3 regions of the Pandoraea morbifera genome follow, and region 3 is predicted to be linked to each of the others. Evidence: predicted binding sites of a transcription regulator. Region 3 holds the regulator's gene; each other region holds the start of a gene.
What was found. Region 3 encodes LexA, which represses DNA repair genes until DNA is damaged. Its sites were predicted from a motif close to ACTGTATNNNNATACAGT; they were not measured.
Positions count from the first base shown of each region.

Region 1: a site for LexA is predicted at 1,562-1,579, ahead of PMO31116_RS12005 (PA0069 family radical SAM protein). Genes of this name have one in related genera too.
Region 2: a site for LexA is predicted at 2,101-2,118, ahead of PMO31116_RS11420 (DUF2471 family protein). Genes of this name have one in related genera too.

Region 1 is NZ_CABPSD010000006.1:111,080-115,193, forward strand. It holds gene PMO31116_RS12000 (Lrp/AsnC ligand binding domain-containing protein) at 1-365, shown strand, start outside; gene PMO31116_RS12005 (PA0069 family radical SAM protein) at 376-1,494, opposite strand; gene PMO31116_RS12010 (Rossmann-like and DUF2520 domain-containing protein) at 1,733-2,686, opposite strand; gene PMO31116_RS12015 (TM2 domain-containing protein) at 2,705-3,154, opposite strand; gene PMO31116_RS12020 (META and DUF4377 domain-containing protein) at 3,164-3,979, opposite strand.
Region 2 is NZ_CABPSD010000005.1:344,871-348,984, forward strand. It holds gene PMO31116_RS11410 (GGDEF domain-containing protein) at 8-1,186, shown strand; gene PMO31116_RS11415 (glutathione S-transferase C-terminal domain-containing protein) at 1,254-1,973, opposite strand; gene PMO31116_RS11420 (DUF2471 family protein) at 2,147-2,638, shown strand; gene PMO31116_RS11425 (exonuclease domain-containing protein) at 2,675-4,114, shown strand, end outside.
Region 3 is NZ_CABPSD010000010.1:71,310-75,423, forward strand. It holds gene typA (translational GTPase TypA) at 1-265, shown strand, start outside; gene PMO31116_RS16710 (enoyl-CoA hydratase/isomerase family protein) at 405-1,517, shown strand; gene PMO31116_RS16715 (hypothetical protein) at 1,549-1,968, opposite strand; gene lexA (transcriptional repressor LexA) at 2,138-2,791, opposite strand; gene PMO31116_RS16725 (sulfate ABC transporter substrate-binding protein) at 3,074-4,105, shown strand.

The DNA of each region.
Region 1 (4,114 bases), on a different contig from region 3:
CGCCGTGCATCGAACGGGTCAAGCGAATGGAGCGCGACGGTGTGATCATGGGCTACTTCGCCCGCGTGAATCCGGCGGCGCTTGGCGCGGCATTGCTGGTGTTCGTCGAGATCACGCTCGATCACAAGTCGGGCAACATGTTCGACCAGTTCCGCCGCGAGGTGCTGCGCATTCCGGAAGTGATGGAGTGCCATCTCATCTCGGGGGACTTCGACTATCTGATCAAGGCGCGTATTCGAGAGATGTCGGAATACCGCAAGCTGCTTGGCGACATCCTCCTGCAACTGCCCGGTGCCGTGCAGTCGAAGAGCTACGTTGTGATGGAAGAGATCAAGGAGACGCTGACGATCGCTGTCGAAGAGTGAGCTTGCGTGCTTAGAAGAGCGGCATCTGCGGGTTGGCATGGCGCTCGGCGTGCAAGGCAGGTGGCGCCGCTGGCGGCACCCTGAACTGATCGGTGCGCAGCGGCGGTCTGGCCTGATTGAGCCCCAGCTTGCGGGCGGCAAGGTGAAAGCGTTGGCGGATCAGTTCGGCATGCAGGCCGGTTCCCGTCATGCGCTTGCCGAATTCGGCGCTGTTGTGTTTGCCGTCACGCACTTGCTCGATGAGGCTCATCACGTGACGCGCCCGCATCGGGTAATTCGCGTGAAGCCAGTCGACGAAGACGTCGTGCACCTCGCGCGGCAGTCGCAGCATCACATACCCGGCGTAGGTCGCGCCCGCCTCGGACGCCGTGGTCAGCACGCGTTCGATATCGAAATCGGTCAGTGCCGGCACGATCGGCGCCACGATGACCCCGGTGGGGATGCCCGCTTCGGTGAGTTTTCGCACGGCCTCGATCCGACGCGCCGGCGTGTTGGCGCGCGGCTCCATCCGGCGTGCGATGTCAGCGTCGAGCGTTCCTACCGAGATGAACACCCGGGCCAGTCCGCGTTGCGCCATGCGCGACAGGATGTCGATGTCCCGCGTGACCAGTGCCGATTTGGTGGTGATCCCCACCGGATGGCCGAACGTCTCCAGCACCTCGAGCACGCTTCGCGTGATGCGGTACTCGCGCTCGATCGGTTGATACGGATCGGTGTTGGCGCCGAGCGCCAGCATCGCGGGCTGATAGCCGCGCTTGCGCAGCTCGGCGTCGAGCCGCTCGGCGGCGTTGTGCTTCGCGTACAGGCGGGTTTCGAAGTCAAGCCCCGGCGACAGGCCGAGGTAGGCGTGGGTGGGGCGCGCGAAGCAGTAGGTGCACCCGTGTTCGCAGCCGCGATAAGGGTTGATCGAGCGATCGAAGGGAATGTCCGCCGACGTGTTGCGCGAGATGATGGTTCTCGCATTTTCGAGCGCGACCTGCGTGACGAACTTGACTTCGCATTCCTGGGCGGCGTCCGATTCATGACGGGCTTCGTCGCTTTCCCTGCTGTACTCAGAAAAACGCGATTCCAGATTGGCGATGGCGCCTCGCCCCTTGCGCGACGAGGGCGGCGCGAATGAGGAAGCCATGGCACGTCTCCTTGATGGCGGTTCAGAACGCGAACGGGGGTCATTCGCGAGCAATGCTTGTCATTATACTGTGTTTTTGTACAGTATTTGAGCGGGGCGGCAGTGTCGAGAAATGGCGGGTTGAGGGGGGAGCGGGTGCGCCCGGCTTCGGCGGCGACCGGGACCGTATGCCGGGTGGCGCGGGACTGCGGGACTGCGGGACTGCGGGACTGGGCGGCGCTGGCGTGCCTGGCGGCGACTATTCGCTGCTGCCGTGTGGCGCCGACGTCGCGGCGGTGGGGGGCAGGTACGGTGCGATGGCGCGGGCAATGGCGTCGAGCGCCGGGCCGTCGGCACCGGGGCGCCGGCGGGCGAGACTGATGGCGCGCAGTGTGAGAAGCGAGTACAGGGTGGCGTGATTACCGCCCATGGTGGCCAGGGCTTCCGTGTGTCGCGTGACGATGCCGGCATCACCGCGCGACACCGGACCGGCGAGCGCGCCAGACAGTCCCCGCTCGCGAGCGGCGTTGAGCGTTCCCATGACAAGCGGCCACATCGCGTCGCGCGCCGCGTCTTCCGGCATGCCGACCGCGTGCCAGAGTTGCGTGGCTTCTTCCAGTAGACAGAGCAGGAAACTGGCAGCGTAGTTAGCGCCCGCGTGATATCGCATGCGTTCGCCTGCGGGAATGGACAGGGCGCGGCAGCCTATCGCGCTTGCCAGGGCGTGCAGCGCATCATCGAGCGGACCCTCGGCCTCGATCGTGATGGCGCTGCCGGACAGGCGGGTGGCGTCGTCGTCGAGGCCGGCGAAGAGGAATAGAGGGTGAAATCCGCCGATGCGTGCGCCGTGGCGCGCCGCCGGCGCGAGCAGCGCAACTTCCGACGCCCCGCTGCAATGGACCAAAGCCTGGCCCGCGTGAGGTGCGAGATGCGACACGCAGGACGCGATGGCATCGTCGGGCACGGTCAGGAAGACAAGATCGGCGTGCCCGAACACGGCCCCCATCGCCTCCGGACGGTCTATCGCGAGGGCGCGACATCCTGGTATGGCATCGGCCACGCGCTGCGCGGCGTCGAGCCGGCGACTGGCGATCACCGTCACTTCGTAGCCAGCGTTCGCCGCGGCGCTTGCGAGCGCTCGGGCGACACGCCCGGCACCGACGAAGCCGAGTGTCGGTCTGAAATCCGGGATGGGGTTGTTCGGTGTGCTCACGTGGGGCGGTTGCGCAAATTACTGCGAGAGGCGGTTCGGCGTGTCGTGCGTTTCAAAATAGGTTTGGAACGCGACGGCAAATCCGACCATCATGAGCATCGCCCCCACGAACAGCGACACGGCAACGATGATGACGGCCGTCCAGCCGGAGCGCGACTTCAGTTGGGTGCCTGTATTGAACTGGGCGTTCCACCGTTCGTCCGGACGAAGTCCGTAGACGATGGCGGCGAGGAACGCCGAGAACAGCGACATCGCGCCCAGGATAGTCAGCACCCAGCCCGCGGGAGAACGCAGCTCGCTCGTGACCAAAAGCCCCCAACCGGCGACACCGCAGGCCGAGCCCGCGATATGGGCCCAGCCGAAGCGATCGCGCAGACCGTACAAATAGAAGCGATGCAGGCCGAGCGTGCCGAACAGCATCGCCAGGCCGGCGGTCAGGGTTTTGGATTTGTAAGCGACTGCGTTCATTTGGAATGGTTATCGGGCAGGCGTTTCGCGGATGACTTCGACCAGCGTCCAGCGCATGTTCGAAGCGTCGGCGGGCGGATTGGCGACGGGTTCGCCGTGGATTTTCACGCGGTATTCTACGCCGGGCTTCCAGTCGAATCCATCGATGTGGGCGTACCACAGTTCCCACGGAGAGTTGCCCGAATCGTCGGCGTTGCGAACCCGCAGGCACTTGCGCGGCGCGACGCCGACACAGTCGGCCATTTGCGAGTCGACGTCGAGCACGCGGTCTTCGGTCTTCGCTGCGCCACCGGCGCCCGCAACGGTTCGATTGAGCAGCGTCTGGGACGCGTAGGTGAGCTTTTCGCCATTCGAGGTGGCAAGCGTCAACTGCGTGCCGCGCCGTTCAAAGGTCGTGACCGTGGGCAGCGCCTTCAGATAGCGGTCTTCGAACGTCATCGAATCCTGGCAGGCCATTCGGGTCGAAGCCGGGGCCTCGATCGTCAATTGTCCATTGCCGGGACCGACCTTGTACTGCCCGAAAATCCGGTTGCAACCGCCGGTGCCGGAAAAGGCGCCCTTGTCATTGAACGTCAGGTTGATCATGCGGCCTTCCGGCAGGCTCGGGAGGTTGGTCGGGCCCTCCCAATTCGTGAGTTGCCACGTGCCGATCAGATCGGCGGCGCTGGTTGCGGCCGCCGTGTTGTTACCTGACGGCGCCGATGCCGGATTGGCACCGCCGCCCGGGGGCGCCGCGCAACCGGCCAGCAGGGCGGCAGGCACCAGCAGGGCGGCCAGATAGGTCGCAAACGAGGAGGGCAGGAGCGAGAGTCGGCGTTGGTTCATGATTTTGTATGGGAGTAGTTGCGCAGAGGGCAGGAACGGCGAAGCTGTCACGATGGACCGCGCATGGCGTGTCCGAACGGCGCCGTGAGTACCGTGACTCGTTGACCCGCCCGGGGGCGGGTCAGTTCCTTCGTT
Region 2 (4,114 bases), on a different contig from region 3:
CATCGCCATGTTGACGACCTCTTTGCTTGCGATCACTTCACTGCTCAGCTTCATGATGTTGCTGATCGTGGGCTCGCTGCTACGTTCGCGCGTGGCAGGCGTTCGCGAATGGTGCCTGGCCAACCTCGCCGTGCTCGTCTCCCTTCCACTGTTCGCGCTGCGCGGCGTGGTGCCCGATTTTCTCTCGATTCCCACGGCCAACGTGGCGCTGGCAGGCGGGCTGCTCCTCTATTACGCCGGGTGCGCTCGTTTCCTTGGTCGGCCACCGCACTGGCGAGTGCTGGCGGCTTTGCTGGCCGGGCTTTGCGCGGTGATGGTGCTCTGGCGCTATGGCTTCGACAGTCCACAGGTCCGCGTGGTGGTCGTCTCGGCCTTCCATGCGTCGATCCTGCTGGCCATCGCCGTCATGATTCTGCGGAACGTGCCGCCGCGCCGCCCGCCTTATTACTATTGGCTGACGGCCGGGCTGGCCACTGCGTTCGCGCTCGGACACATCGTACGCGGCCTGGTGTTCGGGCTCACGCCCGCGCCTGGCCCCGACCTGTTGGCTCCAACGGCATTCAATGCCGTCATGCTCGTCATCGGCTCGGTCGTCATGCCGGCGATGACGATGGGCTCGGTGCTGATGATCCACGATGCCATGCTCGCCACCGCCGAGGAGGCGGCCAACCGCGACTACCTGACGGGCGCGCTCTCACGCAAGCACTTTGACCTGCTGGCGCGTCAGGAAATGGCGCGGGCGCTCTCGCGCAGCCTGCCGCTGTCGATCGTGGTGATCGATCTCGATCACTTCAAGCAGATCAACGACACGCATGGCCACGCAGGTGGCGACACGGTGCTGCGCGAATTCGTGAAGCTGGTGCGCGACAGCCTGCGCGAGGACGATGTGTTCGGGCGCCTGGGAGGCGAGGAATTCGCGATACTGCTGCCGGGCACCGATACGCACGGCGCCATTCGCATCGCCGAACGCTTGCGCACGCAGGCAAGCCGGCATCTGGTGGCGGGCCCCTTCGGCGTGTGCCACTACACGCTGAGCGGTGGCGTCGCGACGTGGCACGAACATGAAAGCCTCGAGGCCTTCTGCGCGCGGGCGGACCGGGCCCTGTACGCCGCCAAGATATCAGGGCGCAACCTCGTGCTCTCCGACGTGTTGCCGAGCGACGAGACCGCGCCCGAAGCCGGTTGAACCCGACGGCCGTGACGCCGCCGGCGGGCTCGGGGTCGATCGCACCGGGCGAGGCCGCGCCACGCGATCAGGCGCGCACGGCATCTTCCACGACGGGGAAGAATTCCCGACGCAATCGCTTCACGTAATCCACCAGATTCGGGTGCATGCCGATTTCGTCGCGCAATGTCATGTCGAAGTGGGGGGACGCCGCGGCGGCGATGAAACCGAACGCCGTGGCGTCCGCACCGCACGGCGTGCTGCCGAAAAAGTAAGGTTTGTCGCCCAGCAGTTGCGCCGCGGCCTGGGTGCCGCGCCGGAGCAACTGCACCTGCTCCGCCGGCGTGAAACGGCTCGTGCCCTGGCCGTGCAGCGTATTGCGGATCTTGCGACGAATGAACGCCTGGGCCAGCGGACGGACCGGCCAGGGCACCGCCTTGAAGAACGCAGCCGGCCCCTTGGCGAAGTTCGCGTCGTCGCACCAGCGCGCCTGCACCACGTGCCAATAGAAGTGATCCTCCAGCGCCTTTTCGAACATCCACGCAGCACCACGCTGCGCGGGCGTGAGCGCCGCGTCGAAATCGAATCCGTACTTGCGCTCGATATGCAGCCGGATCAGCGTCGAGTCCGCCACGATTTCGCCATCGTCGTCGATATAGGGCAGCTTGCCCTTGGGCGCGCGCCGAAATCCGCCGCGATCCGTCTGGTACGGCAGCCCCGCGAGCTTGAGGAGCATCTCGGCCTTGACGACGAACGGGCTCGCGTCGGGGAGCCCGAATGCCGGGCCGAACGTGTACAGGGTCAACATCGTTTGGAAACTCCTGGCGGGATGGAAGCGCGTCACGGCGCAGAGTATTACACGCCGTGGGCTCGCGGGCGAGCCTGAGCGACGCGAGCCGGAAGCCGCCGTCGGTGTGTCGCATCGTGGCTCGCAGACTGTGAATTTATACAGTATTATGTAACCCAATCGAGGAACGTCTTATGGAAATCATCGACTGGGATCAATTGGCGCTGAGCGCCGCCGAGCGCGACCTTGCCGGCATCGTGCGCGAAATCGCGGTGCGCTACGCGCAACATCGCGCCAACGCGCAGCATGAATCGCCGGACGCGGGCGAGAACGGCACCGCCTCCGACGCCGAACCGGCGATGACGCTGGACTGGCGAACGCTGGTGGCGATCGCCGACGAGGCGGAGGCCGATATCGGCCTGCATGCGCGGCACGAACCGTGGGTACTCGCGCGTCTGCTGCGCCTGCCGGGCGATGACGCGCTGCGTCGCGAGGGCAATCTGCCCCCGCTCGATGCCCACGTGGACCTGCAATGGCCGGATGCGCCGGCACCGGCCGTTTTCCGCGCCATCGTCGCGGCATTCGCCGGCGATGATCCGGCGGACGACGACGTACCGCTTCGCGCCGGAGCCTCCGTGCTGTCCGCCGCCTCGCGCGCCGGCAATCCGTCGTGGAACGCGTCGTGAGCGGCGCATGCGACATGGACGAAGGCATCCGGGCCAATGAGGATCAGGCAAGTGCACGATTTCGCGGTCGACGAGGCTAACGATTCCTTCCGCGAGGCGCCAGATCCGGACGCACTGGCGCGTTCCCTGCCCGCGCCGATGGTCTTCGTCGATCTCGAGACGACCGGCGGCAATGCACTGGCCGATCGCATCACGGAGATCGGCGTCGTGGAAGTCGGCCCGCATGGGATCGAACAGTGGAGCACCCTGCTCGATCCAGCCGAGCCGATTCCGCCCTTCATCCAGCAACTCACGGGCATCACCAACGAGATGGTGCGTGGCCAGCCGTCCTTCGGCACGTTGGCGCAGGGGCTCGCCGAACGCCTGCAAGGCAAGCTGTTCGTCGCCCACAACGCCCGCTTCGATTACGGTTTTCTCAAGAACGAGTTCAAGCGCGCGGGCATTGCATTTCAGGCCGATGTCCTTTGCACGGTGCGCTTGTCTCGCCTTCTGTTCCCGTCTGCCGCCCGCCACGGGCTCGATGCCCTCATCGCCCGATTCGGCCTTACTCCGCTGGGCCGCCACCGGGCACTTGCCGACGCCGAACTGCTCTGGCAGTTCTGGCAAAAGCTCCACACAATCTACGCCCCCGATCTGATCGAGCAGGCCGTACAGCGCGTCACGAAACGATCGAGCCAGCCACCACAGTTGCCGGACGAAGCCATCGACGCCCTGCCAAGCCGCCCTGGTGTATATCTCTTCTACGGCGAAGGCGATACGCTGCTCTACGTCGGCAAGAGCGTCGATATTCGGGCGCGGGTGCGCTCGCATTTCTCCAGCGATCACCAGGTTGCGAAAGACCTGCGGATCTCGCAGGAGATCCGTCGCGTGGAGGCCCGGCCGACGGTAGGAGAGCTGGGCGCATTGCTGCTCGAATCGCAGCTCGTCAAGCAACTGCAACCGGTGCACAACCGCATGCTTCGCCGCGCATCCAGCCTCTACAGCTGGCAATTCCTGCCCGGAACCGATACGCCGCGACTGGTGAGCGCAAAGACCGTCGACTTCGCCGATGCCCAGGCGTTGTTCGGTACGTTTTCGTCTCGCACCCGCGCGGAGAGCGCCCTTCGTGCACTGGCCGACGAGCACCGCCTTTGCTGCGCGCAGCTCGGGCTCGAGAAGATTGCGCCGGGACGCCCCTGCTTCGGCTACCAGGTCAAACGATGCGATGGCGTCTGCGTGGGCGAGGCGTCGCTCGCGGCGCACAACGAGCGTGTCCGGGAAGCGCTCGCCACGCTGCAACTGGAAACGTGGCCGTACGACGGCCCCATCGCTATCGAGGAGCACGGCCCCGATGAATACGCCGCCGAGACGGCGTATCACGTCATCGACCGCTGGCAGTATCTGGGCAGCGTGACATCCGTCGACGCGCTCGACGGTCTGCTCGAGCGCATGCCGGCCGTGACCGGCTTCGACCCCGACATCTACCGGCTGCTCGGC
Region 3 (4,114 bases):
GTACGAGGGCATGATCATCGGTATCCATAGTCGCGACAACGACCTCGTGGTCAACCCGATCAAGGGCAAGCAGCTCACGAACGTGCGCGCGTCGGGTACCGACGAAGCCGTGCGTCTGGTGCCGCCGATCGCCATGAGCCTCGAATACGCCGTCGAGTTCATCGACGACGACGAGCTGGTCGAAGTCACGCCGCAAACGATCCGTCTGCGCAAGCGCTTCCTCAAGGAGCACGAGCGTAAGCGTGCGTCGCGCGAAGAGAAGTAAAAGCCGGCGATGGTTTCGGTGTGCGACGGACCCGGGGCCGCCGCGTATCGACGCCAGTCAGTTGGAAAGAAAGCCGGTGCCTAGCACCGGCTTTTTTTTCGCATCCCACTTTGCCATTTCTAAAGCCCCCGTTTCCGATATGACCGAATTCATTCGCACCGAAATCCGTGGCCGCATCGGCTTCATTACCCTGACTCGCCCGAAGGCGCTCAACGCGTTGTCGCACGACATGATTCGGGCGATGGCGTCGGCACTCGACGCCTGGCGCGACGACCCGCAGGTGCTGGGTGTGGTCCTGCAGGGGGAGGGCGAAAAGGGTTTGTGCGCGGGCGGCGACATTCGCTACTTCCACGAGGCCGTGAGCGTGGGTCGCACCGACATCATGGATTTCTTTACCGACGAATACCGGCTGAACTACGCGATCGCCACCTATCCCAAACCGTATATCGCGCTGATGGACGGTGTGGTGATGGGCGGTGGCATGGGGATCTCGCAAGGGGCCGCACTGCGTATCGTGACCGAGGCCACGCGCATGGCAATGCCGGAAACGGCGATCGGCCTGTTTCCCGATGTCGGCGGCGGCTACTTCCTCGCGAATCTCGCCGGCCATCTCGGGGAGTATCTCGGTACCACGGGTATCGTATTCGGTGCCGTCGATGCCTGCGAAATCGGTCTGGCCGATGTCGTGCTGCCGCGCGCGTTGCTGCCAGTGTTGTGTGACCGGTTGGCGAACGGGGCGTGGGACGACAGCGACGCCGTACTTGATGCGGCACGCACGTTCGTGCGCGAAAGCCTGCCGCCCGCAGGGCTCGCACCGGGCAAGCTCGCACCGCTGCGCGATGTCATCGACAGCCACTTCGGTCTGGCCGACATGCCGACAATACTGAAATCGCTCCAGCGCGAGGCGCGCTGCGAGTATTCTGGCTGGGCGCAGGAAACCGAAGACCTGTTGCGCGCCAAACGTTCGCCGCTGATGGTATGTGTGACGCTCGAGCAAGTTCGCCGCGCACGACACATGTCGCTGGCGGACGATTTGCGAGAAGAGTGGTTGATGATGCGTAGTGTCTTCAACCTCGATGGCCGCAGCGGGGCCGAGGGTGTGGAAGGGATCCGTGCGATGGTCGTCGACAAGGATCACAAGCCGCGTTGGCAGCATGAGCGCATCGAGGACGTGAAGCCCGCGGACATCGCGCGATTTTTCGACGGCGAGCGTCGAGGTGCGGACCATCCGTTGCGCGACCTCGGGCAATAGCCGGCAGCACCGCGCTCGCCGGGGTGACGCGTCACACGGCGGCCTGACAGAATTGCTCGCCCACGGCCTGATCGAGCTTGCGGCAGACATCGGCGATGCTGCCGACCATCACGATATGCGACACGTCGCGATACACACGGACATCGTGGGCGCCTGCCGATGCGGCGAGATCGCGTCGCGGCAGTTCGCGCACATCGCGCGACGCCTTGACGGCCTTGCCCGCGGGACACACGCGACGCGATGCCGATGCGGCCGCAGCCACGAGCGTGCGGGGCAGGGCGGTGGTGCGCGTGCGGGCAGGCACAGTGTAGGAGCGGGCGATGGCGGGCGCCGAAGCGTAGGGTCCGGAAAGCGCGGAGAGGCCGTAGACCGCCGACAGCCGGGTCTGCGACGTCGCATGAACGCGCGGTTGACCAAACGACGTACGCAGCAAACCAAAGAGTCGAGCCATGATGCAATCCTTCTTCGAATGTGGGTCTGAGGGAGCGCGTCCCGCCGCGTTCTTACGAATCGCGAGCGCAGCAGGGCACGGGCGCCGGACCCAGCCCGGCGCAGTCGGAAAAGCAAAGTCTTCTGGGAGTCGGGGGCGGCGCCAGGTAACGCCGATCCCGTGATCGCGCTTAGAGGTCGTTGTTGCGAATCAGGCCGACCGCAATTCCTTCCAGCGCAAAGTCGCCGCTGCCCTCGTCGACGTTGATATTCTCGAAGTCGGGGTTCTCGGCAATCAACTCGACCCCGCCAGGCACGCGATGGAAACGCTTGACGGTGACGTCGTCGCCGATACGCGCCACCACGATCTGGCCCTCACGGGCGTCGGCCGCCTTCTGCACGGCCAGCAGGTCGCCGTCGAGAATGCCGGCGTCGCGCATCGACATCCCGCGCACCTTCAGCAGGTAGTCGGGCTGGCGCGCGAACATGTTCGGGTCGCACTGGAAATTGCGTTCGATGTGCTCCTGCGCAAGGATCGGGCTGCCCGCCGCGACTCGGCCGACGAGCGGCAGCGACAATTGCATCAGGCCCATGTGTGGCAACGTGAACTGATGCGAACCGCCGGCTTCGTCCAGACGCTTGAGGCGGATGCCGCGCGATTGCCCGGCGGCCAGTTCGATCACACCTTTGCGCGCCAGTGCCCGCAGATGCTCCTCCGCGGCGTTGGCGGAAGAGAAGCCGAGTTCGGCGGCAATCTCCGCACGCGTTGGCGGAAAGCCGGTGCGTTCGATGGCTTGCTGAACCAGTTCGTAGACCTGCTGTTGACGGGCGGTAAGTTTGATCATGGCATCACTGTATGGAAGCACAGGTGGCTGTATTTTTGTACAGTGTTTGCAAAAAGGCAAGGGAAAACTTCATGTAGTGCATGAGGTTCATGCGCTTTTGCCGCCTCTTGCGCCGTTTGCAACGTTGCCGCCCGGCATGCGTTCCGCGCGGCGATCGTCTTCAGCCCCCAATCTCTAATCCATATTCCGGCATAAACAAAAGCAAAAATATTATTTTTAATTATTTAGATGCCCTCATAGACTGGCCTCCTACACACGCGAAGCAAACCAGGAGTGCAAGTCATGAGCAACGCAGCACGGGGATGGAAAGCAAACAAGCTGGCAGTCGCGCTGGGCGCACTGGCGCTTGCCGCGACGATGACGGTGCAGGCGCATGCGGCGAGTCTCTCGCTGCTCAACGTATCGTATGACCCGACGCGCGAGCTTTACGCGGACTACAACAAGGCATTCGAAGCCTATTACAAGCAGGTCGCCGGCGACACGGTCACGGTCAAGGCGTCGCACGGGGGCTCGGGCAAGCAGGCCCGCACCGTGCTCGACGGGGCACCGGCCGACGTGGTCACGCTCGGCATCTCGGCCGACATCGATGAACTGGCGCAGGCCGGACTGGTGGGCAAGGACTGGCAGAAGCGCTTGCCCGACAACGCCACGCCCTACACGTCAACCATCGTGCTGCTCGTGCGCAAGGGCAATCCCAAGCAGATCAAGGATTGGGGCGATCTCGTCAAGCCGGGCATCAGCGTGGTCACGCCGAACCCCAAGACGTCGGCCGGCGCGCGCTGGAACTACCTCGCTGCGTGGCTCTACGCCCTCAAGCAGCCCGGCGGCAACGAGCAGAAGGCGCGGGACTTCGTCAAGGCGCTCTACAAGAATGTCGGCGTGCTCGATTCGGGCGCGCGCGGCGCCACGACCACCTTCGTCGAGCGCGGCATCGGCGACGTGCTGATCGCGTGGGAGAACGAGGCACTGCTCTCGGTGAAGGATCTTGGCCCGGACAAGTTCGACATCGTCGTGCCGTCCTCGTCGATTCTGACCGAACCGCCGGTCGCCGTGGTCGACAGGAACGTGGACAAGCATGGTACCCGCAAGGTCGCCGAGGCGTATCTGCAGTGGCTCTACTCTGCGCAGGGGCAGGAGATTGCCGCCAGACACTTCTATCGTCCGCGTTCGCCGGAAATTGCAAGGAAGTACGAGGCGCAGTATCCGAAGCTGCGGCTCTACACCGTCGACGCCGACCTGGGCGGCTGGACGAAGACGCAGGCGAAGCATTTTGCCGACGGCGGCATCTTCGACCAGATCTACACCAGGAAGTGAGCGACGCGC